DNA from 3 places in the Geobacillus sp. 47C-IIb genome. Region 1 is predicted to be linked to each of the others. Evidence: riboswitches for the same ligand, from Rfam matches in the RefSeq annotation. Region 1 holds a riboswitch; each other region holds the start of a gene.
What was found. A riboswitch is a leader RNA that binds a small molecule or an ion and turns the genes downstream of it on or off. The one in region 1 is predicted to bind thiamine pyrophosphate.

Region 1 (4,293 bases):
GCATGGGCGGATTTGGCGAACGCCGGTGGGTCGATGATGACGACATCCCACTGTTTGCCGGCGCGCACTGACTCGCGCAAATAATCAAAGGCGTTGGCGACGACAAAATCAACGTTTGTAAAGCCGTTTAAGGCTGCGTTTCGCTTCGCCGTTTCAATCGCATGTTCGGAAATGTCGACAGCGGTGACGTGTTTTGCTCCGTACAGACAGGCGTTTAGCATAAATGAACCGGTATGAGTGAAGCAGTCAAGCACGGTTGTCTCCGGGCCGATGAGCGGGCGGAGGGCGGCGCGGTTTTGCCGCTGGTCGAAGAAAAAGCCGGTTTTTTGACCACCTTCAATATCGACAATATATTTGACGCCGTTTTCCTCGATTTCGATTTCTGTTTCTGCTTCTCCATACCAAAAGCCTTTTTCTTGTTTAAGTCCCTCAAGTTCCCGAACGTACACATCGTTGCGCAAATAAATGGCTCTTGGTGCGAACACATCAAGCAAGCCGCGCAAAATCCAATCTTTACGTTTTTCCATTCCAAGCGCCAAAATTTGTACAGAGAGCACATCCTCGTATTTATCGACGATGAGCCCAGGCAGAAAATCGGCCTCTCCATAGATGGCGCGGCAAGAGCGGATGCCGGGAATCATCCGTTCACGGTACGCCCATGCCTGGCGGATGCGCTCGATAAAAAACTCCTCATTCAGTTCGTCATCGGGGTTTTGCGTCAGTATGCGCACAATGATTTGTGAGGCCGGGTTAATGTATCCTTTCGCCAGCCAATAACCTTGGTGGTTATAGACATCGACGAAATCACCTGGCGTAATGTCCCCTTCAATGCGGTCGACTTCACTTTGGAAAATCCATGGATGACCTTGTTCAAGCCGCTTTTTTCGTTGGCGTTTTAAAATGACTTTTGCCATCAATTCCACTCCCATTCGATAGTCAGTCGTTGCGTTTTAATCATAGCGAATCATGGTGGGCGGCGCAACGCCGGACGGAAAAAAGAGTTGACAATCACCGCTGCCGTGATATGATAAATTTGAATAGGAAAATGTCATCATGATGGGACATCCACTAGGGGGGCCTTTAGAAAGGCTGAGATCAAAGTGTGCCTTTGAGACCCTTAGCACCTGATCTGGGTAATACCAGCGTAGGGAAGTGGAGAGGAGCTACACATGGGGTAAGGATGGTTTTGCCTTGCCTTGCGAAATGGTATGCCCAAGCCGCTTTCTTTACGCTAGTTAGTAAAGGAAGCGGCGTTTTTATTTTTTGGAAAAGGGGGAGAAAGAATGTCAATTGCCAAGCAAATTTGTGAAGCCGCCGAGCGGCGGCGAATATAAGTTTTTGAAGATGGCGTACCCGTTCGAATGATGACAGTCCGTTAGACTGACATTGATGGAGCGGGGGACGATTGTGGAAGGAGAGGCATGCGATGGTGAAGACAGCAAGAGGATTGAAGTTGGCTGACATTTTGACAACGATTGTGATTGCAATCGTGTTTGGTGTCATTTACAAAGTATGGTCCCCAGTATATGAAGTCGTGAAAGTGTTCGGGGTTCATGCCGATCAATTGGTTTACGGCATGTGGTTTATCGCTTCATCGCTTACCTATTTGCTCATCCGTAAGCCAGGAGTGGCGCTGCTTGCCGAAATTGCGGCTTCGTCCGGCGAATTGATCATGGGGTCGCAATGGGGGCTTGAGGTGCTCATTTATGGAGTTGTTCAAGGATTGTTTGCTGAGCTTGTGTTTGCGGCGTTCCGCTATCGGCGCTTTGACGTGTTCGTCGTATCGTTAAGCGCAGTCAGCGCCACGGTCGGTTCGCTCATCATGGACTTTTACAAAGGATATATCGAGGCGCTAGCCCCATGGAATATGGCGCTCTTTTTGCTGGCACGTTTTGTTGGTGCCATCCTCATTTCCGGCGTGTTCGCTGTCTCGTTGGCCAAGGCGCTTGAGAAAGCCGGGGTGACACAGATGTGGCGGCCAGCTTCAAAAGAAGATTATGATGCGCTGAACCGATAAGGCGGCTGATAAACGATGGGACATGGAATTACAATCGATCGGCTGCGCCTCAAATTTCCCGGACATCGTGAGCTGTTGTTTCACGATTTATCACTGTCGATTACCGCAGGGGAGAAAGTGCTCTTTCTTGGCCCATCTGGATGTGGCAAGTCAACGTTGTTGCAAGTGATGGCTGGCATCATTCCCAACTCAGTCGATGTGCCGATGAAGGCGGAACATCTCGAGCTGCCAAAACGGTGGGGCTATGTGTTTCAAGACCCGGATGCACAATTTTGCATGCCGTACGCGGATGAGGAAATCGCATTCGCTCTTGAAAATAGAGGGGTACCGCGCGAGGAGATGCCCGCCCGCATTCGCGCTCTTTTGGATCAAGTTGGGTTGACAATCGAACCGCATACGGATATTCATACACTCTCCGGCGGGATGAAACAGCGGCTGGCGCTCGCTTCCGTGCTTGCGCTTGAGCCGGAGGTCCTGTTTTTGGATGAGCCGACCGCACTGCTTGATGAGGAAGGGACAAAAGCAGTATGGCAAACTGTCAAGAAGGTGAGCCGCGATAAAACGGTCATCATCGTCGAACATAAAATCGATCATGTCCTTGACTTTGTTGATCGGATTGTGCTGCTCGGCCGTGATGGAAGAGTCATGGCTGATGGCAAGGCAAGAACAGTATTTTCCCAATATAAAGATGTCATCAGCGCTGAAGGCATTTGGCATCCGGGCGTTTGGGACGAATACGACCGGAGGGTACAGCGGCGGAAGTGGCGGGAAGGAGAAGAACTCCTTTGTCTTCGCGATTTTCGTGGTTTTCGCAAGCGGGAAGTGAAAATTAGCGTTTCCGAAGCGGTGGTGCGGGCAGGTGAATGGATTGCTGTCACTGGCCGAAATGGTGCCGGTAAGAGTACACTCTTGCACGCACTCATGCAGCTCATCCGTACACAAGGAGATTATCGGTTGTTAGGAGATGATGTCAAGCAGCGGCAGCCATTGCATCGTCATATCGCTTTTGTGTTTCAAAATCCGGAGTTCCAATTTGTCACCCATTCCGTACGGGATGAGCTCGCTTATTCGCTCCGGCTCGAGGGGCGTTCGAGCGAGGAAACAGAAGAAACAGTCGCCCGTCTTTTGCGCGAATTTGACCTTGTCGGCCAACAAGATACGCATCCGTACCAGCTGTCAGTCGGCCAAAAGCGTCGATTGAGTGTGGCTGCCTCCGTTGTTGCCGGCCAACGACTCTTTTTGCTTGATGAGCCGACATTTGGGCAGGATGCGAAAAATACGTTCGCTTTGCTCGAGATGCTTGAATCGTACCGTGAACAAGGGGCAGCGATTGTGATGGTCACTCACGATGAACAAATCGTCCGCCGCTTTGCGACGAGACGTTGGGTGATTGAAGGCGGAGCACTTGTCCAGGACGAGCGGTTAGGTATCCGGGAGTTGGCGTTCGCCGAAGGAGGAGCCGGGCAATGAAATGGGAGATTCACCGCCGTGAGACATGGCTTCATGAGACGAATCCGAGCTTGAAGTTGATCGTGCTCGTTATTCTCTTTTTTGCTGTTTTGTTCATTCATAATCCGAACGTACTGATCAATTTCTCGCTCGCCCTTTTTGTTTTGTTTTGCTTTGGGACGGGTTATTCGGCGAACGCACTTGTTTGGATGTTTTTGCCGTTCTTTCTCATCTTTGTTTCTACCGCTTCATCAATGATGATGTTTGGTGAAGGAAAGACGACATGGTTTCGCTGGGGGCTCATCCATGTTACGGAAGAGAGCTTTTGGCGCGGTGTGCATCTTGGGTTTCGCGCCTTGGCACTCGGGCTATTGGGTTTAATTTTTTCCTTGACGACCCGGCCGGTGCATCTATTTTACTCGCTGATGCAGCAGCTGAAGCTCAAGCCGAAATATGCGTACAGCTTTCTAGCAGCTGTCCGTTTGCTGCCGATGATGATTGAGGAGTTTCAAAACGTGCATTATGCTTTGAAAGTACGCGGCGTGCCGAATCGTGGAGGGTTTAGCAAAGTGAAACGCTACGCCATTCCGCTTTTATCGCAAAGCATTCGGCGCGCTCAGCGCATCGCGGTGGCGATGGAGGCGAAACAGTTTTCAGGCAGCGGCCCGCGCACGTTTTACTATGAAATCGGGTTTGGCAAATATGACGTTCTGTTTGTTATTTTGTTTGTCGTTTTGTTATTTGTTTCCTATCATGTTGGCATTCATTATCCGTACATTTCTATAAACGATGTACGGTAGAAAGAAAGGGATCTAGATGGGAACGCT
Region 2 (4,293 bases), 230 kb from region 1:
CAGCGAAACTCAAAGCGCGCTTTCGAGAGCGCATCGTCGCGCTGCTGGGCGGCTGGGTGACCTTTCGCCAAATCGGCGGCGTGGGCGGCGATTTTATATGTAACGACCCCGACGCGCACATCCTCTTTATTTGGTAACCCTAAATGTTCTTTCGGCGTCACATAGCAAAGCATGGACGTCCCGTAGGCACCGATGATCGCGGCGCCAATCGCCGACGTGATGTGGTCGTATCCCGGCGCAATGTCGGTGACAAGCGGCCCTAACGTATAAAACGGTGCACCATGACAAAGCTCTTGTTCTCGCTCGACGTTTTCGCGGATTTTCTGCATCGGAATATGCCCCGGTCCTTCAATCATGACTTGCACGTCATGCTCCCAAGCGATTTTCGTCAGCTCACCGAGCGTCTCAAGTTCAGCAAACTGTGCCTCGTCGTTTGCATCAGCAATGGACCCCGGGCGCAAGCCGTCACCAAGCGAAATGGCAACATCGTATTGTTTTAAAATCTCGCATATTTCTTCAAAATGCGTATATAAGAAGTTTTCTTCATGGTGGGCCAAACACCATTGCGCGATGATTGAGCCGCCACGTGAGACGATGCCGGTCGTCCGATTGACGGTGAGCGGAATGTAATGAAGCCGCACACCAGCGTGGATCGTCATGTAGTCAACCCCTTGTTCAGCCTGCTCAATCAATGTCTCGCGGTACACGTCCCATGTCAACTTCTCTGGTACGCCGCCTACTTTCTCAAGCGCCTGATAAATCGGCACTGTTCCGATTGGAACTGGCGAATTGCGGATAATGTATTCACGCGTTTCGTGAATTTGTTTGCCGGTCGACAAATCCATCACCGTATCAGCACCCCAGCGTACCGCCCACAGCAGTTTTTCCACTTCATTCTCAATCGAGGAAGAAACAGCCGAGTTGCCGATGTTGGCGTTAATTTTTACATGAAAACGGCGGCCGATGATCATCGGTTCGCTTTCTGGATGATTAATATTCGAAGGGATGATCGCTCGGCCAGCGGCAACCTCCTGGCGGACGATTTCCGGGTCGATTTGTTCGCGAATCGCGACAAATTCCATTTCCGGTGTAATGATTCCTTTTTTGGCGTAATGCATTTGCGTGACCACTTTCCCCGGCTTCGCCCGCAGCGGACGTCGTGCAAACGGAAGCGACGCCGCACGGCCGGCGGTGGACTGTGGCTCCGTTTCTTCGACATCGCCTCGCTCAACAATCCAGTTGCGGCGAAGAAGCGGCAATCCTTTTTCTACATTCGGCTCAAAATCAGGATCTGTGTATGGACCGGTTGTGTCATAGACGCGCACCGGTTTGTTTTCCACCTCTCCTTGCGGTGTCTTCGTCGGTGATAACGCGATTTCTCTCATCGGCACGCGCACGTCCGGCCGTGATCCTTCGACGTACACTTTCCGGCTGGCTGGAAATGACATAAACGAGCGAATGTTTTCCATACGGATTCCCCCTCTAAATCAACGATGGTTTAGGATCCGAGGCCAAGCCAGCCGAAGCAAAGGCAAAAACGAGCCGCTCTTTGCCGTGAAAAATAAAAACGGGTCCCGCAACACGGAACCCGATCAAGGCAAAAAGGCCAAATGAACAGTCTAAGCGTCCATCTGTTCCCGCTGCCTGCTTCCCTACGCTGGCATGACCCAGATCAGGTTCAAAGGGTCAAAGAACTTCATCGCGTTCTTTTCTCAGCCCGGCTCTCGGACTCCCCTAGCAGATAAGCGTATAACAATGATGACTGACTTTTTTTTATTTTACTACATAATGAGAAAATAAACAAACCATTTTATTCCATATCACAACTGATGTACCGTGTTTCTTTCCTCAGTAAACGCGCTTTTTTTCCGCTTCACACCGAAAATTGCTTTAACATCGTCCGCATCTCGTCCGCCATCTGACCGAGCGATGCCGACGAAGAAGCAATTTCTTCAACAGAAGCCATTTGTTCTTGAGTCGCTGCCGATACATTGGCAGCACTAGCTGCTGACTGTTCGACAATTTTGGTCATCTGTTGGAACGCCTCATCCACCTGGCGGGCATGGCCCGTCATTTGTTCAATCGCAGACGATACTTGTCCAATTTGTTCGCTTACTTGACCGACCGCCTCACGAATATCGGCAAACGACTGACCGGCAACAGCGACGACGTCCAACCCTTGCGCCACTTCAGCGACGACCCGTTCCGTGGAGGCGATTGCCTGCTTCGTCTCTTCCTGGATGTAGCTAATCAGATCGGAAATTTGCTGCGCTGAGTGCGCTGACTGCTCCGCCAACTTCCGCACCTCGTCCGCGACAACGGCAAATCCTTTCCCTTGCTCACCGGCACGCGCCGCTTCGATCGCCGCATTGAGCGCCAGTAAATTCGTCTGTGACGCGATGCTCGTAATCGCTTCAGTAATTTGTCCAATCTCGTTCGATCGCTCCCCGAGCCCTTTAACGACTTGGCCGAGCGATTGAACGTGGTCATAAATAAATTGCATTTGCTCAGACATTTGCATCACAGATTGCTTGCCATCCCCTGCTTTTGTTGCCGTTTCTTGGGCGCTGTGTGCCACTTCTTTTGTTTGACGGGCAACATCACTGAGCGTTCGGGAAATATCATTGACGGATTCCGCTGTGCCGCGGGCTGCACTCGCCTGCTCTTCCGCATGGGAAGCAAGTCCGTCCATCGTTGCCGCAATTTGTTCTGTCGCCCTCGTCGTCTGTTCGGCAACAGTAGCTAACTGGTTGGAAAACTGCGACACTTCGTCCGCATGGTGTTGAATGCGGCCTATCACCTCTTGCCAAGCATCCGCCATATTGTTTAACGATGTGGCAATCGGCCGCAACTGCCGCACGCTGTTGAGCGGTACGCGCACTGTTAAGTCCCCACTTGTCATCTTGCTTAAGTATTTGTTAATGACGGCAATTGGAGCAACAAACCGCCGATAATTCAGCGTTGCCGAAATGAAGCCAACAATCGCACCAAGCAGCAACGTAGCGGCTAACGTCCACCAAAACGCCGCCCCGCGAATGCTGTTAGCTAGACATATCGCAAGGCCGATTACCGCCGTGCTCGGAATCACGACGAACATCGTGCGGATGATATAGCTCATTAACGACAAACCTTTCTCCCCCTTTTTCTATCGCCTAAAAATGTTTTATACAGCATTGACATATTCGGCAATGTGCATAGGTTTTCCTTCTTTGTGCCTAATCGAACATCCAAACATTTTGCCGATATTACATTGCGGAGATGCTTAGCCCAAAAAATTATAATGAAACGTATTTTGCGATTCTCCACGACGACACCCACCATCTCTGGCTACCGGTGGCATAGAACTGGGATATTTCCCCACATGACCTTCTAAGCCGCCTGCCCCCCGAAGTTTATCTATCTTGAACATCAACATAAAAAGCGGGCTTCCAGTTGGAAGACCGCTTTTTCCTTATTTACACCGTCGGCTTTTCGGTTGTGACATACGTTCCGGCGATAAAATCGTGAATCGACCGTTTGTCTTCCCTTGCAGCCACCATAATGGCGCTAACGATCAGACCGATGCCTAACGTGATAACATAAACAAGTCCGCCAACGAACAAGCGCAAAAACATCGTGCCGATGCCAACCTTGCCGCCATTCACTTTCGCAATCCGGATGCCAATCATCCGCTTACCGACCGTATACCCATACCAGACAGCAGGAACAATTAGGGCGTACAACAACTCTACCAAATTCGTAAACCAGTTCTCTTCCGCACTACCTGTAATCAAATAGCCGATGATTGAAATCGGAATGCCGATGACAATAGCGTCTAACAAGTTTGCCAACAGCCGCCTCCAAAATCCAGCCGGGTTTGTCACTGCCATGTATCTTTCCCCCTTCTACCTTTTCTATATTGTATTCATCACCTACAGTACAATTGTCTTTATTTTAGCCTAAATCTCAGGGAGACGTCCATACGATCAAGGCCGGCCAAGAGCCAGGAGCTCCCAGCCCGCTTCGGACCAACTACGGCGAAAAGTTTCTCATAAAAGTAGTATTGGTGAAAAATTCGTATATAGTAAACTTAGAAAGATTCCCTTTGCGTAATGGCCAGCAGCAAGAGGTCATGGGTAGACAACGCCATTTTTTATGAAAGGCTTGACAACATATGTGGGAACTTATTTTCGTATTTGCCATTCTTTTTGTCGGCAGTTTGATTCAAGGAGCAAGCGGATTTGGCTTCGGGTTGTTTTCTATGGGGCTTTTGCCGATGGTATTAACCTTTAAGAATAGCACACTATTAGTGTT
Region 3 (4,293 bases), 1.6 Mb from region 1:
CTCGTCCAAAAACAACAGCGCCGGTTGTTGAATGAGGGCTCTTGCAATGGCTACCCGGCTTTGCTGCCCGCCGGATAGTTGAGCCGGGTAGTGGTTGCGATATGCAGACAATCCGACCCGTTCAAGCAAATCGTGCGCCAACTCATAATCTTCCTTCGTCGGTTTTCGTTTGAGCGAGATCGGCAACAAAACATTATCAATAACCCGCTTCCATTCAAGCAACGTCGGCGCTTGAAAGACATAGCCGATCGAAGGGGAAGGCTTCGTCACTTTTTCACCTTGCAAATAAATGCCCCCTTCATCCGGCTGCAACAGGCCGGCAGCAAGCTTTAACAACGTCGTCTTGCCGCAGCCGCTTTTCCCGACAAGGCAATGGAATTCCCCTTCATTGATCGTCCAACTGACCCCGTCGATCACCGGCTTCGAGCCTTGATAACGATACGTAACACGGTCTAGCCGCAAAAAGCTCATCCTCATTTTCCTCCTTAATCGACATAAGGAGCGAACTGTTCCGCATACGCTTCAGCCGCCGATTCAATGTCGACCATTTGCACGAGATCGCGCAAATTAAAGCGCCCATCATGATGCCAGCCCGCTTCAGGAGAAGTCATATGCCCAAGCGCCGTAACGCGTGTGGCGCCTGCTTTTCCTAGCCACTCCGCCCACTCGAACAGCTCTTTTGGCGAGGCGGCCACTCCCACCGTCTGCAAAAACGCCCGATACGGGGCAATTTCTGAAATGATTTGTGAAATGTCATCAAAAGCGACGATTTTCACTACCCGGTTTAGACAACTCGCAGCAAACTCCCGGCGTTCCGGTTCATAAACGACCGTCCAATCCCCCGCTTCGTTTCCGAGCACTTCTTTTTCCTTGTTCACCAACACGTCCAGTTCTTCGCGCTGCCGCCAACTTGCTTGTGCCGCCATTTCCTCAAGGGAAAGAGGACGCCGCGGAAACCGTTTCGCAAAACAGTTCAGCTCGTGGGCGACATAGCGGGCAAACTCTTTTGGCGATACGATCCCCCCTGTTTGCACATAAAACAGATGCGGCGAATAACACCCTTGCTGGTCATAGCGTACAATATCGAACGCCGCCTGATGGGCGACATGCCACGCCTTGCGCGCATCAAGGCAGGAACGGGAAACAATGCCGAAACTCAGTTTATGCCCAAACGGCAAAAAGCGGGTCGTTACCGGGAGGCGGCGCTGCATCTCTTCGAGCGACGCGTTGCTTCCATAGCCGACAACGACGTCAGCTTGTCCAAACACCGCACGCTCCCTCTCGACATCTCCGCCTTTCCACCAAACAACAGCGAGGCAATCCGCCAACTTCGGTTCCACCTCTACTAACAAACGGGCAAACCACCCGGCAAATAACGGCTCGGCGCTCGACACTTTCCCGATGTTTCCCGACTTCACCAACAACCCGGAAATAAGGCTCCATAACGGCAGCGCCGGCACGTTTCCCGCCCAAACGTGAACGATGACGTCCGGACCGACCGCTTTGGAAAGGCCGCCTTTAGGCCGCGGTTGAAAATCATCAAGAAGCAGCGGATTTTCCAAGTCCTCAACAAGAAAGCGCTGCAGCTGCGGCTTACGGAACGTTTTGAAATACGAAGTCAACCCTAAACGAACCATTTCTTCATCATAGCCAGTCACAATCGGCAGCACTTGCTCCGCCTTTTGCCGGTATGGATGGCGGCGGTCTAACAGCTGTTCCATCACCCGGTCAAGCAAGTTGATGATCTCCGTCACCGAAAGCGATTTGAGAAACTGGGCGCTAGCCTGTTTCACTTTTTCGATGACTTTGTTTAACTGCTCGACCGTTAAAAGAGGAACTTCCACTTCGACTCTTTCGCCGTTTTTTTCAAACGTTAACACGCGCGTTTCGATCGGTTCATCCCCGATATGAGGAATATAGCCGGCATATTCTCTCATTCGGATGTCCCCTTCGCCGCACGAATGAATTCTTCGACCGCCATCGAGCAACCTTTTGCTTCCGCCCCTTGCACCCGGCCAAGCAACAAAAAGCCGCCGTCTGTTTCCACGCCCATATCTTCTGTCAAAATCGTTGTTACCGAGTTAAAGTTGCCGAGATCGCAATGAACGAGGACGCCGCGTTTCCCTTTTGGCATCTCTTCTCCGGTCAACGGGTGAATCACCCTTGTGCGAATCCAATGCGGTCCGGATTTCACCGATGGAACGGTCTCATTTCCGTCATCGTAAAATTGCGTGCTAAGCTCGGTCATTCCGTACATGTTGATGCACTCACGGCGCGGGACGCCAAGGTAAGCAGACAGCGTATCATAAAATTCGTCCAAATCCATTTCCCGGGACTGGTTTTTAAAGCCGCCCGTATCAAGAATCCGGCTTCCTTCCGGCAAGCGGAATGTTTTGCCGCGCTTTGCGAGCTCCTCAAATACATGAACGAAGCTAAACGAAGCGCCTAAAAGAGCGTACGGCTCACCTGATTGTTCCGCCTGTTCGAGCTCAGCAAGAAGCCGATCCATATTAAGGCCGTCGCGGTCGACAAGATAGTGGCTGTCTTCCGTGCCAAACACGTTGACGGCGAGGGCTAAATAATGAGCGAGTGAAGAGTTCGGCATATGCTCTTCTGTCGGGAAAAGAATTCCCATTTTGATTTTGTCACGCTCTTTCATGAACCGCTTTCGAAAATTGACGATCATCGAATGATCGTACACGCTTAACGTTGGATGATAATGTTTCCCGCGCACGCCTCTCGTCGTGCCGCTCGTCATAAACACGCGCTCAGCCTGTTCGGGGGAAACACAACTTAACGTTAATTCTTTAAAGGCGTTAATCGGTACAGCCGGAATATCCCGCCACGTTTTCACCGTTCTTGCCGTTTTTCCTTTTTGCATGCAATATGTACGATACGGGAGATTGTTTTCGTATTGATAAGCAAATAGCATGAGTGCATGCTCATTGAATTCTTCCTCTGTGGACGTTTCTTGATTGATAAACTGAAGCAAGCTTTCGATGATTTCTTGTTGAGTCACCTTCCCCGCCCCTTTCCACTTATCGCGCATTCCGATCCACATAAAAAAGCACTTTGCGCGCAGGCAAAGTGCTTGTCCATACTCTCTTTCCCTGCGCTGGCATTATCCAACAGGTTCAAACGGTCAACGGCGGATTAGCCGTACTCTCAGCCTGATTCCACAAGCTCCCGTAAACGTATTATCTTTTTACAATCAAAGTCTACTCTTTATAAAAAAAGAATGCAAGAAAAAAAGCGATGGAAGCATCCCCCTTCCTGTAAACGTCCAGCTAGCGTATAGCAAGGGACACCCGGGACGGATGAGCCAAATTTGCGGCACTACACAACCGTTGTCTTTCCCCCAGCTTACCCGTAGCAGTGAAACATTATGCTTCCTTCGTTGCTCGCTGCTTCTGGTCTGACTTTCGCTTGGCCGACAGGAGGGATGGAGGACATAAAAAATCGGCCGTTTTTTCAACAGTCTCTGTTTTTACTAAAAAACAAGATGATTACCCCCAAGTAAACTAGCGAAGTATGGTAAATAAATAAAATATTTGATAAACTGGGATCGCAAATAAAAATTCCTCCCTGGTTAATGTTTAGATCACGTTTACCATACAGGAAATTACGTTTTTGTACCACAATTCAAAAAAATCTGATTGTCAAGTCCATTTCGTGGCGAATATCTAGAAACATAGAGGTATCAGGATTAAAAATGAATAAATGTTTGTAGAAAATTAATAATACGCCATTTTTTTATTATGTTACAAAATTAATTTATTAGAAAGGAGCATTCCTGTTAGAAGTTTTTTCGGGGACTTGAATAAAAAAAGCCCTCTTGGTATGATTCGGGGGTGTCAATCGCACGAATTGACCCCTAATTTGGATACCAAGGAGGACTATACATGAATTCTATCTCAAACAAGAAGATTAATCAAGTCACCGATCAAACGCTGGTTGTTGGGATGGATATCGCAAAGAAAAAACATTATGCCTGCTTTGTGGATGAGCGAGGGAGGGTGTTAAAAAAGCCGTTTCCCGTTCTGCAATCGAGAGAAGGATTGGAATGGTTGTACCAGTGTATCGTAGAAGCCATGAAGGAATTTGGAAAAACCGAGGTGATCGTTGGCATCGAGCCAACGGGACATTATTGGCTGAATCTCGCCTATTTTCTTGATGAGAAAGGCATCCCTCTCGTCATGACAAACCCGATGCACGTGAAGCGATCGAAAGAGCTGGACGATAACCTTCCAACCAAGCATGATGCGAAAGATGCGCTCGTCATTGCCCGGTTAG

Region 2: linked by a shared signal. The riboswitch ahead of thiC (phosphomethylpyrimidine synthase ThiC) and the one ahead of IC804_RS13095 (ECF transporter S component) in region 1 are both predicted to bind thiamine pyrophosphate.
Region 3: linked by a shared signal. The riboswitch ahead of IC804_RS02575 (LuxE/PaaK family acyltransferase) and the one ahead of IC804_RS13095 (ECF transporter S component) in region 1 are both predicted to bind thiamine pyrophosphate.

Annotation. Positions count from the first base shown of each region.
Region 1 covers NZ_CP061473.1:2,587,934-2,592,226, forward strand. The annotation lists gene IC804_RS13090 (class I SAM-dependent rRNA methyltransferase) at 1-914, opposite strand, end outside; TPP riboswitch at 1,061-1,168, shown strand; gene IC804_RS13095 (ECF transporter S component) at 1,427-2,017, shown strand; gene IC804_RS13100 (ABC transporter ATP-binding protein) at 2,033-3,487, shown strand; gene IC804_RS13105 (energy-coupling factor transporter transmembrane component T family protein) at 3,484-4,266, shown strand; gene tenI (thiazole tautomerase TenI) at 4,283-4,293, shown strand, end outside.
Region 2 covers NZ_CP061473.1:2,355,962-2,360,254, reverse strand. The annotation lists gene thiC (phosphomethylpyrimidine synthase ThiC) at 1-1,469, opposite strand, end outside; TPP riboswitch at 1,633-1,746, opposite strand; gene IC804_RS11890 (methyl-accepting chemotaxis protein) at 1,874-3,127, opposite strand; gene IC804_RS11885 (RDD family protein) at 3,456-3,869, opposite strand; gene IC804_RS11880 (sulfite exporter TauE/SafE family protein) at 4,154-4,293, shown strand, end outside.
Region 3 covers NZ_CP061473.1:523,832-528,124, forward strand. The annotation lists gene IC804_RS02565 (ABC transporter ATP-binding protein) at 1-471, opposite strand, end outside; gene IC804_RS02570 (acyl-CoA reductase) at 486-1,937, opposite strand; gene IC804_RS02575 (LuxE/PaaK family acyltransferase) at 1,934-3,061, opposite strand; TPP riboswitch at 3,091-3,200, opposite strand; gene IC804_RS02580 (IS110 family RNA-guided transposase) at 3,903-4,293, shown strand, end outside.